Regions from separate parts of the Buttiauxella cochleicola genome, predicted to be linked through region 3. Evidence: predicted binding sites of a transcription regulator. Region 3 holds the regulator's gene; each other region holds the start of a gene.
The links. Region 3 encodes CRP, which controls carbon source genes, mostly activating them, when cyclic AMP is high. Its sites were predicted from a motif close to ATGTGANNNNNNTCACAT; they were not measured.
Positions count from the first base shown of each region.

Region 1: glpT (glycerol-3-phosphate transporter) is a predicted target of CRP. The motif match lies at 2,023-2,040, and genes of this name have one in related genera.
Region 2: hpt (hypoxanthine phosphoribosyltransferase) is a predicted target of CRP. The motif match lies at 1,853-1,870, and genes of this name have one in related genera.
Region 4: garD (galactarate dehydratase) is a predicted target of CRP. The motif match lies at 1,718-1,735, and genes of this name have one in related genera.

Region 1 covers NZ_JAJSOU010000007.1:255,513-258,726, forward strand. The annotation lists gene nrdB (class Ia ribonucleoside-diphosphate reductase subunit beta) at 1-302, shown strand, start outside; gene yfaE (class I ribonucleotide reductase maintenance protein YfaE) at 306-560, shown strand; gene glpT (glycerol-3-phosphate transporter) at 591-1,949, opposite strand; gene glpA (anaerobic glycerol-3-phosphate dehydrogenase subunit A) at 2,188-3,214, shown strand, end outside.
Region 2 covers NZ_JAJSOU010000017.1:15,985-19,198, reverse strand. The annotation lists gene LVQ79_RS19125 (ABC transporter ATP-binding protein) at 1-332, opposite strand, end outside; gene can (carbonate dehydratase) at 453-1,133, shown strand; gene hpt (hypoxanthine phosphoribosyltransferase) at 1,189-1,725, opposite strand; gene LVQ79_RS19110 (glucose/quinate/shikimate family membrane-bound PQQ-dependent dehydrogenase) at 1,886-3,214, shown strand, end outside.
Region 3 covers NZ_JAJSOU010000002.1:43,122-46,335, reverse strand. The annotation lists gene LVQ79_RS02515 (YccS/YhfK family putative transporter) at 1-1,209, opposite strand, end outside; gene crp (cAMP-activated global transcriptional regulator CRP) at 1,400-2,032, opposite strand; gene LVQ79_RS02505 (OsmC family protein) at 2,348-2,752, shown strand; gene LVQ79_RS02500 (phosphoribulokinase) at 2,772-3,214, opposite strand, start outside.
Region 4 covers NZ_JAJSOU010000011.1:62,379-65,592, reverse strand. The annotation lists gene garD (galactarate dehydratase) at 43-1,614, opposite strand; gene LVQ79_RS15485 (MFS transporter) at 2,015-3,214, shown strand, end outside.

The DNA of each region.
Region 1 (3,214 bases), on a different contig from region 3:
TCGTACTGGCTGCCGAGCAAGAAAAAGAATGGGCAAGCTATCTGTTCCGCGACGGTTCGATGATCGGTCTGAACAAAGATATTCTCTGCCAGTATGTTGATTACATTACCAATATCCGTATGCAGGCTGTCGGTCTGGACTTGCCATTTAAAACGCGCTCTAACCCAATCCCATGGATTAACGCCTGGCTTGTGTCTGACAACGTGCAGGTTGCACCGCAAGAAGTGGAAGTGAGCTCTTATCTGGTAGGTCAGATTGATTCGAACGTTAACACCGATGATTTAAGTGATTTCCAGCTGTAATTTATGAGCCGCATCACGCTACGAATCACTGGAGCGCAGCTCCTGTGTGAAGAAGAACATCCTTCCCTGCTGGCGACGCTGGAATCTCACCAGGTCGCCGTGGAATATCAGTGTCGCGAAGGTTATTGCGGTTCTTGCCGTACCCGTTTGATTGCGGGTGAGGTTAAGTGGCTTACCGAACCGCTGGCGTTTATCCAGCCTGGTGAAATACTGCCCTGCTGCTGCCAGGCACAGGGCGATATTGAGATCGAGATGTAATAAAACCTCCCGCGGGAGGTTTAATATTTTCTAGCTTCGACTTTCCCGCGCTTTCATTTCCTGATGATGTTTATTCTCACCCACCATTACCACCAGCAGCAGAATCACGGCCATAATACTGCCGCCAATCATCACCATAAAACCGCCGTCCCAGCCAAAGAAATCAACGGTATAACCGACAATCGCACTCGCCGCAACCGAACCACCAAGATAGCCAAACAGGCCAGTGAAGCCCGCTGCCGTTCCCGCGGCTTTTTTCGGTGCCAGTTCCAGCGCGTGCAGGCCAATCAGCATCACCGGTCCGTAGATCAGGAAGCCAATCACAATCATACACGCCATATCCACACCCGGATTTCCCGGTGGGTTTAGCCAGTACACAATGGTCGCAATCGTCACCAGAATCATAAAGAACACGCCGGTTGCACCACGATTGCCACGGAAAACTTTATCCGACATCCAGCCGCACAGCAGCGTGCCCGGGATCCCGGCGTATTCGTAAAGGAAGTAAGCCCAGGAGGATTTATCTAGCGCGAAGTGCTTCACCTCTTTGAGATAAGTAGGTGACCAGTCAAGAATCCCATAGCGCAGCAAGTAGACAAAAACGTTAGCAATGGCGATATACCAAAGCAGGCGGTTCGGGAACACATACTGCATAAAAATCTGCTTAGCTGTCAGTTCCTCTTCCGTTTTTTCGTTGTAGTCGTCCGGGTAATCATTTTTGTACTCTTCGATTGGCGGCAACCCGCAGGATTGCGGTGTATCGCGCATCAATGCAAAAGCAATGAGCGCCACCAGAATCGCCGCAAAGGCTGGCATATAAAGAGCCGCATGCCAGTCGTTAAACCACGCCATCCCGAGTAAGAACAGCAGTGGCGGCAAGCCACCGCCTACGTTATGCGCGCAGTTCCAGATAGAAACAATTCCGCCACGCTCTTTCTTGGACCACCAGTGAACCATGGTGCGCCCACACGGCGGCCAGCCCATGCCCTGGAACCAGCCACATAAGAACAGCAGCACAAACATCACCGCGATGCTGGATGTCGCCCATGGTACAAATCCCATGAATAGCATGACTAGCGACGCCAGAATTAAACCGGCAGGTAAGAAAACACGCGGATTAGAGCGGTCAGAAACCGATCCCATGATGAATTTTGAAAAGCCGTAGGCGATAGAAATACCGGAAAGCGCGAATCCTAAATCCCCTCGCGAGAAACCTTGCTCAATCAAGTACGGCATTGCCAGGGTGAAGTTTTTACGCACCAGATAGTAGGCCGCGTAACCGAAGAAGATCCCCATAAAGATTTGCCAGCGCAGGCGTTTATAAGTTGGGTCAATGTGCTCGCTCTCACGCCGGGGTTGGTGCGCGCTTGGTTTGAAAATGCTTAGCATAAATGCCTCCGTGGCAGGGTTTATAAGCAATGTTCATTTGCGAGCGCATGTTAAGGATTATCCCGCTGAGTTAGTGTGAAACACCCCACAACATATTACATTTTTATTACAAACTATCGAAATAGTGCATAACATCACATTTTACTTTCGTTTTATGCTCGAATTTGCTCGATATCAAACATTGATAGTCTTTTCTGTGGCTGAATAGCGTTCAAGAGGTTCTTTCCAGGAGAAGCGCATGAACGCGGATAGCAAAGAAAGGGATGTCATTATTATTGGTGGAGGTGCAACGGGGGCAGGGATTGCCCGCGACTGTGCGCGACGCGGTTTACGCACGCTACTACTGGAAAGGCATGATATCGCCACCGGTGCGACAGGCCGAAATCATGGATTACTCCATAGCGGCGCGCGGTACGCCATGACTGACAGTGAATCAGCCAAAGAGTGTATTGAAGAAAATCATATCCTTAAGCATATTGCTCGCCATTGCATAGAACGAACAGACGGCCTGTTTATCACCCTTCCTGAAGATGACTTAGCCTTGCAGAGCATGTTTATTGCGGCGTGCCAGGACGCCGGAATCAATGCTCAACAACTCGACCCTAAAGAAGCATTACGGATAGAACCAGCGGCCAATCCTGCGCTTATCGGTGCTGTTCGCGTGCCGGATGGTACCGTTGACCCCTTCCGTCTGACCGCCGCCAATATGCTCGATGCCCGCGAACACGGCGCTGAAATCCTCACCGGCCAGGAAGTCACCGGTCTGATTCGCCAGGCAGACCGGGTTTGCGGGGTTCGCGTATACAACCACCAGACACACCAGAATCACGATTTGTATGCGCATGTTGTTGTTAATGCTGCGGGGATCTGGGGGCAGCACATTGCAGAATATGCTGATTTGAGTGTGCGCATGTTGCCTGCAAAAGGTTCGCTGCTGATCCTGGGTCACCGCATCAACAACATGGTGATCAACCGCTGCCGCAAACCTGCTGATGCCGATATTCTGGTGCCAGGAGATACCATTTCTCTTATTGGCACAACCTCAACCCCCATCGAATACGACCAAATCGACAATATGCGCGTCACGCCGCAAGAGGTCGATATTCTGATTCGTGAAGGTTCGAAGCTTGCCCCTAAACTCGCCGCCACCCGCATCCTGCGTGCCTATGCCGGCGTTCGCCCGCTGGTTGCCAGCGACAACGATCCGACCGGGCGCAACGCCAGCCGGGGGATCGTATTAATGGATCACGCAAAGCGTGACGGAA
Region 2 (3,214 bases), on a different contig from region 3:
TTTTTTTCAACGCCATAGTATCCCGCCTGGTGCACAACGATTTGCTGTACGGTCTCAAATGGGTTGAAGTTAAACTCCTGCGGCACCAAACCAAGCTGGCGTTTAGCATTAACAATGTCTTTTTGCAGGTCATAACCAAACACGCGTACCCGACCAGAGGTTTTATTTACCAGCGAGCTGATAATACCGATGGTAGTGGATTTCCCTGCGCCATTCGGCCCCAGCAGAGCGTAAAAGTCCCCTGCCTCAACACGAAGATCTATGCCACGCAGTGCCTGAACACCGCCGGGATAGGTTTTCGTTAACTGTTCCAGTTCTAATGCAATGGTCATTATTTGCGGTTACCTTGTTCGGTACAAAAAAGTTAAGCTGTTTAAAAATTATTTCAGTTGCACAATCAGTTGCCCTATATTACCTCAACGCACTTCATCCGTTACAGGTTGTTAACCTCCATGAAAGACATTGATACCCTCATCAGCAATAACCAGGTCTGGTCAAAACTGATGGAGGACGAAGACCCGGGCTTTTTCGAACGTTTGTCTCAGGCCCAAAAACCTCGCTTCTTGTGGATTGGCTGTTCTGATAGTCGCGTACCAGCTGAACGTCTGACTGGCCTTGAGCCTGGAGAGTTATTTGTTCACCGTAATGTGGCAAACCTGGTCATTCATACGGATTTAAATTGCCTTTCTGTAGTGCAGTACGCGGTAGATGTTCTGGAAGTTGAACACATAATCATTTGCGGTCACTACGGGTGCGGTGGTGTACAAGCGGCGGTTGAAAACCCGGATTTAGGGCTAATTAACAACTGGCTGCTGCATATCCGCGATATCTGGTTCAAGCATAGTTCGCTACTGGGAGAACTCCCACCGGAACAGCGTCTGGATACACTTTGCGAGCTCAATGTGATGGAGCAGGTTTATAACCTTGGCCATTCAACCATTATGCAATCCGCATGGAAACGCGGGCAGAAAGTCACTGTCCACGGTTGGGCTTACGGTATTCACGATGGACGCTTGCGTGACCTGGAAGTCACCGCCACCAGTCGCGAATCACTGGAGCAAGGTTACCGCAGCGGGATTTCGAACCTCCAGAACTCCCATCGCAGCCACAAGAATAGAACACCTTCGCAGTAATGCTGATAGCAAAAAGGGCCTTAAAGGCCCTTTTTTAATGGATGTAGCAAAAGACTTACTCGTCCAGCAGAACCACTTTACCAACGTATGGCAGATGGCGATAACGCTGAGCGTAATCAATGCCGTAACCCACTACGAACTCATCAGGAATAGCGAAACCAACCCACTCAACATTCACTTCCACTTCGCGGCGCTCTGGTTTATCCAGCAGCGTACAAATGGCCAGTGATTTTGGTTCACGCAGGCTAAGAATCTCACGGACTTTGCTCAGTGTATTACCAGAGTCGATAATATCTTCGACGATCAGCACGTCTTTGCCGCGGATATCCTCATCGAGATCTTTCAGGATTTTCACATCGCGGGTGGTCGACATGCCGCTGCCATAACTGGATGCGGTCATAAAATCCACTTCGTGGGGCACTTGCACTTCACGGCACAGGTCCGCCATGAACATAAATGAGCCACGCAGCAAGCCAACCAGCACCATATCACTACCGCTATCACGATAATGTTCAGTGATCTCACGACCCAATTCAGCGATACGGGCTTTGATCTCCGCTTCGGGGATCATCACTTCAACAGTATGTTTCATAGTTATAACCATATGATTTAAAAATAAATCATTCGATGTTGGTTAGATTTTAACCAACACAAAATATTCAGGCCAGCAGTATAACAGCAAAACCCATTCCCGTGCCCAATTGGTAAAAAAGCCATTTATGTGATGAATCTCACACTTGTTAATAACTATAATGAATTGCTATCAAACTTTTAAGAGCGTGATAATTGTGAAAACAAATAACTCAGGTTCGCGGGTAATCGCAACCTTAACAGTCCTGTTTGCGGTACTGACTGGACTGTATTTATTAATTGGCGGGATATGGTTAGTGGCAATTGGTGGGTCCTGGTACTACCCAATTGCAGGGGTGGTGATGTTAATCACCGCATGGTTACTTTGGCAACGCAAAGCTCTGGCCCTGTGGCTCTATGCTGCACTACTGCTTTGCACCGTGGCGTGGTCTGTCTGGGAAGTTGGTTTTGATTTCTGGGCATTAACACCACGTTTAGACGTTCTGTTCTTCTTCGGCGTATGGCTGCTACTGCCATTTGTTTATCGTCATCTGATTTTACCCACTGCAGGTGCGGCTCCGGCCCTTGGTGCGGTGCTGGCGATTACCGTTGTGGCCCTGGCCTGGGCGGTATTTAACGATCCGCAAGAAATCAATGGCACGCTGAGTGCGGATGCAACAACGCCAACGGCCACTTCATCAACCATTCCTGATGCCGACTGGCCAGCATATGGTCGTAATCAGGAAGGCCAACGCTACTCTCCTTTAAAGCAGATCAACGATAAAAACGTCGGCCAGCTTAAAGAAGCGTGGCGTTTCCAGACTGGCGATGTGAAACGCCCAAGCGATCCGGGTGAAATCACCAACGAAGTCACTCCGATTAAAATCCGTGACACGCTTTACTTGTGTACCGCACACCAACAGCTGTTTGCGCTGGATGCGACTACCGGTAAACAGAAGTGGAAATTTGACCCTCGTCTGGATACGAATCCTTCGTTCCAGCACGTGACTTGCCGTGGTGTTTCTTACCATGAAGCCACAGCGGATAACGCAACTCCTGATGTCGTTTCAGATTGCCCACGTCGTATCATTCTTCCTGTGAATGACGGACGTCTGTTTGCCATTAATGCCGATAACGGCAAGCTTTGCGAAAGCTTTGCTAACAAAGGCATCCTGAATCTGCAAACCAACATGCCGGTCACGACGCCTGGCATGTACGAACCGACTTCACCTCCGATTATCACCGATAAAGTTATCGTGATTGCCGGTGCGGTCACCGATAACTACTCCACTCGCGAGCCGTCTGGTGTGATCCGTGGCTTTGATGTGAACAGCGGTAAATTGCTGTGGGCATTCGATCCTGGTGCTAAAGATCCCAACACCATCCCTGGTGATGAGCATCATTACACCATTAACTCACCAAACTCCTGGGCACCAGCGGCCTATGACGCGAAGTTAGATTTGGTGTACCTGCCGATGGGTGTTACCACACCCGATATTTGGGGCGGCAAC
Region 3 (3,214 bases):
GTTTTGCGTCACGAACATTACCGTCATTAAAATCCAGTAGGGCTTGGGCAGATGTAAAAATGCACCCAGCAGACTGGCTATCGTGAGCATCACACCCAATCTTGCTGCGTTGCGAAGCGCCGCTGACTTCAATGATAAATAACTTTTCAATGCCGCCCACAACGGTAAACGGCGTTGCCGGTCTTCCATTAAATCACGGACATACAGTGGGCGTTGGGTGCGTAGCACGCGAGCGACACGGCTGAAGTGGTAATGGCAAAATTGCCCAACCGGGTTATCTGGATTTTGACGGGCGATTTTCTCAAGGGCATCGATCTGTTTTTCCATCGTAAAACGCTGTGGATAACGATGGTAAAGAATGTCGTCAGCCAGTACACGTAACCGCGCCGCGATGGTCTGTGCATTCCAGCGAATAACTGCTTCTGCATGGCTTTGCTCGACGAGCTTCTGAACTTCAGCTGGTTGGTGAAGGCTTACCGAGATGTGCTCTTGCAAATCCAATGCTACCTGGAATGCACGCAGCAAACGCTTGTAGCCGTTTTGCTGGTTTGCCGCCAGCATATGAAGCTGTTGGTAGCACTGGGTAATGAGATCCACCGCTTTTTGCTGACGAGCCAGCAGCGGTGGGAGCGCTTTTTCCGGATCGGTATGTTGAGTCAGCATGCCGTATTTTGCTTCACAGTAATCTGCCAACTGCCGATAGAGCAGACTCAATGATTCCCGCAGTGGCTGCTCGCGCCACATCCAGAACCAAAACCAGTTAAATACGCCGTACCAAATCGTACCGGAGACATACAGCAGCATCGGTTTCCAGATCGGCATATTCCCGGCCATGCTGAGCGTAAATATGGCAGCAATGAGTGATGCGGGAAGCAGACGAGCGTGCAGGGAACTGATTTCTGCCGTGACACCCAGCAAGAGCGCCATCACAACAAGAATGACGGGCAGTGGCACAGTGGTGTAAAGCAGCAAAAGCTGCATGATCAAACTGCTGGCAGCAAACAGACAGCCACCGACGATCAGGCGTTTGAAGAAACGTTTGTGCGGAGTATCAAGACCGGCAATGTTGCAACAGGCAGGGACTAAAGAGAAAAGCAGACCAGACTGGAGATCGCCGACGAGCAAACCTACTGCCACCGGAAGGCACAGCACCAGCGTCTGCCGCAGTGCGTAGTTAACTTCGGGATGGTAGATCAGTCTTCGCCACATAAACCCTTCTTACTTAAAGCTGCAGCGGCGTTAGCTGCGTTCATTCACCCGAATCACTTACTTGAGTAAGCTCATCGGGATGAACTCACTTGCTGCCTTGCTGCAACTTCAATTAATCGGGTTTCGGATTTAGTTTTTTAGAGACAAAAAAGGCGTGTTATGAAGCAACACGCCATTTTTTAGACGGAGATTAACGAGTGCCGTATACGACGATCGTTTTACCGTGAGCGGAGATCAGATTTTGATCTTCCAGCATTTTCAAGATACGACCAACAGTTTCGCGAGAGCAACCCACGATCTGACCGATTTCCTGACGGGTAATTTTAATCTGCATACCGTCTGGGTGAGTCATTGCATCAGGTTGTTTAGCCAGGTTCAGCAGCGTCTGCGCGATGCGACCGGTAACGTCCAGGAATGCCAGGTTGCCTACTTTCTCTGAAGTGACTTGCAGACGGTTAGCCATCTGTGAAGACAGGCGCATCAGAATGTCTGGATTGACCTGGATCAGCTGGCGGAATTTTTTATAAGAAATTTCAGCCACTTCACAGGCACTTTTAGCACGAACCCAGGCACTACGTTCCTGACCTTCTTCGAACAGCCCTAACTCACCAATGAAATCGCCCTGATTTAGATAGGAGAGGATCATTTCCTTGCCCTCTTCATCTTTAATCAGAACAGCCACAGAGCCCTTGACGATGTAATACAACGTCTCTGCCTTCTCACCTTGGTGAATGAGTGTGCTCTTCGATGGATACTTATGAATGTGGCAATGGGACAAGAACCATTCGAGAGTCGGGTCTGTTTGCGGTTTGCCAAGCACCATGCGCGGTTATCCTCTGTTTTATAACTGGCTACCAACGACAGGACGCTAAACATCCTGTCTGGCGTTGCAAGTAATTAGAATATTCCCCACCTTGGGGAGATGGCATGCAAGTCATTCTTGCTGCCTGTAATTAGTGATGTCCTCTGCATACATGCATAACGTCAATGTATCGATGTAGCATCTGGATTGTTTTAGCATAGCTTTTGACAAGTGTCTCCTGTTGTCTCGTTTCAGCTTGACGCATGTCGCCTTCCGTTGCCAGATTTGCTGAATCTGCGTACTCTGAAAGGTAATTTTTCTACAGGAGTGAGTAGCATGCAGGCACGAGTGAAATGGGTTGAAGGGTTTACCTTCCTGGGCGAGTCCGCTTCAGGGCACCAGATCCTTATGGATGGCAATTCAGGTGATAAAGCACCAAGCCCAATGGAAATGGTGCTGATGTCCGTTGGCGGTTGCAGTGCAATTGACGTAGTTTCTATTTTGCAAAAAGGCCGCTACACCGTGACCGATTGTGAAGTGAAACTAACCTCTGAGCGCCGTGAAGAGGCTCCGCGTTTGTTTACGCATATCAATCTGCATTTCATCGTGACAGGCAAAGAGCTAAAAGATGCTGCAGTTTCCCGTGCAGTAGACCTCTCTGCTGAGAAGTACTGCTCTGTTGCACTGATGCTTGAAAAAGCGGTAAACGTTACACATAGCTATGAAGTGATTGAAGGCTAAAGAGTGAAAACGGGCGGGTTCAACCGCCCTGATTATTGATATTCCGACCTTCTGCCAGACGCTTAACCAGCGGTGTCATAATCAATTCCATCGCCAGCCCCATCTTGCCGCCCGGCACCACCAATGTATTGATATGCGAAATAAATGAGCCTTGTAGCATGGCGAGCAAATACGGGAAATCGATGTCATCCAGCCCGCGAAAATGAATCACCACAAAACTTTCATCCAGAGACGGGATGCCGCGAGCTGCAAATGGGTTAGAGGTATCAACAGTTGGGACGCGCTGGAAGTTGATGTGGGTGCGGGAGAATTGCGGTGTGATGTAATTGATATAGTCGTCCATAGAACGAACCACAGAGTCCATTACCGCTTCTCGGGAATGCCCGCGCTCACTGGTATCTCGCACTAACTTTTGTATCCACTCCAGGTTCACAATCGGTACCACACCAACCAGCAAATCGA
Region 4 (3,214 bases), on a different contig from region 3:
CGGGTGCAGCCAACGCATCTGCAGCTTGAAGTATGATGGGTATCAGGTCACTGGTGCTGGGTTGAAAACGGCGAGCGCGTTATGCAATCCCCACTGATCCGAGAACGTTTTCTTACGGCCACTCGCCACATCAAGAATAAATTTGAACAACTCCCAGCCGACGTCCTCAATGGTCGCTTCACCGGTGGCGATAGTGCCCGCGTTGATATCCATTAAGTCATACCAACGGTTGGCCAGTGCGGTACGGGTGGCCATTTTAATCACCGGAACTGCCAACAAACCGTATGGCGTACCGCGACCGGTCGTGAACACTTGCACCGTGATGCCGGATGCCACCTGTTGGGTGCCGCAAACGAAATCGCTCGCCGGTGTTGCGGCGAAAATCAGGCCGCGTTTGGTTGGACGCTGCCCTGGGGAAAGCACCTCAACAATGGCGCTTTGGCCTGATTTAGCAATTGAACCGAGTGCTTTTTCCACCACGTTTGCCAGGCCACCTTTTTTGTTGCCAGGCGACGGGTTAGCGCTACGGTCTGTTTTACCCATATCAAGATAGTTGTCGTACCATTCCATCTCTTCGAGCAGGCGCTTACCCACTTCTTCGTTGATGGCACGCGGTGTTAGCAGGTGAATAGCATCACGTACTTCGGTAACTTCAGAGAACATCACCGTTGCACCACAACGCACCAGCAGGTCAGAAGCGTAGCCCACAGCTGGGTTCGCGGTTACGCCGGAGAACGCATCGCTGCCGCCACACTGCATACCGACAACCAGATCAGACGCCGGGCAAGTTTCGCGTTGGCGTTGGTTCAGTTTGACCAGATGGCGCTCAGCAACGTTGAGAATGTCATCGACCATCGATTTAAAGCCGACGTGGTGTTCATCTTGCAGACGCACAATGCTGGCATCGCCAACATTAATCGACTGCACGTCATCGGTGCCTTCCAGCAGGCGCTCTGGCTGCAATTTTTCGCAACCCAGGCCGATGACCATAATCTCACCGCCAAAGTTCGGATTCAGAGAGATGTTATGGATGGTGCGAATAGGAATGACTGCCGCAGGGGCGTTGATCGCCACACCGCAACCGTACAGGTGATTGAGGCCGACCACGCCGTCAACGTTCGGGTAGCGCGGCAGCAAATCACGTTCAATAATTTTGATGACGTAATCGACCACGCCCGCGACGCAGTGAACGCTGGTGGTGATGCCTAGCAGGTTTTTGGTGCCGACGCTGCCGTCAGCGTTGCGATAACCTTCAAAAGTATAACCTTCCAGTGGCGGCAGTGGCTCAGGTACTTTCGTGGCTAATGGCAAAGTGTGGAGCGGTGGCGCTTTTGGCAATTCCACTAATGATTCGTCAATCCAGCTACCGCGTGGAATATCACGTACCGCGTAGCCAATCACTTCGCCATAACGAACAATTTCGCCATGTGCCGGAATATCAACCAGTGCTGCTTTGTGCCCTTGCGGGATATGTTCGATAAGTTCTAACCCATCCGGAAAACGGGTGCCAGCTTTCAGCCCATTATCATTAACAATAATAGCGACATTATCTGTCTCATGAACCTTTATATAAAACGACCCCGGTGGTTGTTGTTTAATTTCTATATTTGACATTGTCGCTATTCTCCAGAATCAACACTGAATGTTAATTAAATATTTTTCTAATCGTGATTGTCTCACAAGCTAAATAAAGAATGTCAGGACGTGGGAAATAAAAATGTGACGTTGATCACTTTATATTGTGACGCTTGATGCCAGAGGGTAGGCAATCGACAAATCTGTGCAATACGCCCCACAAAGATGTGCATAAGTTTAACTATTTGGCTTTTTAAATGTTATCTATTGTGCATATGCCTAATGTCCATTCGTTCTGTGCTGGCTATACTGTGTTGCGAATGACAAACACCAGGTTAATTTCAGTTAGCGGTATTATCCCGAAATATATTTGTGAAATATCGCTTTCAAATAAATAAAAAATCCTTGAATTAAGTACCCGCAACAGAGGATGTAGAAAATGATGTTAGATACAGCTGTGGAAGCAAAAAAAGGGAAGCACACCCGATACTTAATATTATTAATTATCTTTATTGTGACGACGATTAACTACGCCGATCGCGCCACACTCTCTATTGCGGGTACTGAAGTTGCTAAAGAATTACAGCTCAGTGCCATCTCAATGGGCTATATTTTCTCCGCATTTGGTTGGGCGTACCTGCTGATGCAAATCCCTGGCGGCTGGCTGCTTGACCGCTACGGCTCGAAGAAGGTTTACACCTACAGTCTGTTCTTCTGGTCTCTGTTTACGTTCATGCAAGGCTTTGTTGATATGGTGCCGCTGGCATATGCGGGTATCTCCATGTTTATCATGCGTTTTATGCTCGGATTCTCGGAAGCACCATCGTTCCCGGCAAACGCCCGTATTGTGGCGGCCTGGTTCCCGACAAAAGAACGCGGCACAGCATCAGCGATTTTTAACTCCGCACAGTATTTCTCCCTGGCGCTGTTCTCTCCGTTACTCGGCTGGCTGACCTTTGCGTGGGGTTGGGAGCATGTATTTACCGTGATGGGCGGCATCGGTTTCGTGCTGACTTTCCTGTGGGTGAAGTTTATCCATAACCCAACTGACCACCCGCGTATGTCTAAAGAAGAACTGGACTACATTACCGCAGGTGGCGCAGTGGTTGATATGGACCACAAAAAGCCAGGCGCAGTGGTAGAAGGGCCAAAACTGCATTACATCAAACAGTTACTGACTAACCGTATGATGCTGGGCGTGTTCTTCGGTCAGTACTTCATTAACACCATTACCTGGTTCTTCCTGACCTGGTTCCCGATTTACCTGGTGCAAGATAAAGGCATGTCGATCCTGAAAGTAGGGATGGTTGCTTCAATCCCGGCGCTGTGTGGCTTCGCAGGTGGTGTGTTGGGTGGCGTATTCTCTGATTCGTTAATCAAGCGCGGTTACTCACTGACCGTTGCTCGTAAGATACCGATTGTTCTCGGGATGCTGCTTGCTTCAACCATCATTCTTTGTAACTACACCGAAAGCACGGCTCTGGTTATCACCCTGATGGCATTCGCTTTCTTCGGTAAAGGTTTTGGCGCGCTGGGCTGGCCGGTTATTGCCGACACCGCACCAAAAGAGATGGTTGGTCTGTGTGGTGCTGTGTTCAACGTGTTCGGTAACGTTGCTTCTATCGTGACTCCACTGGTG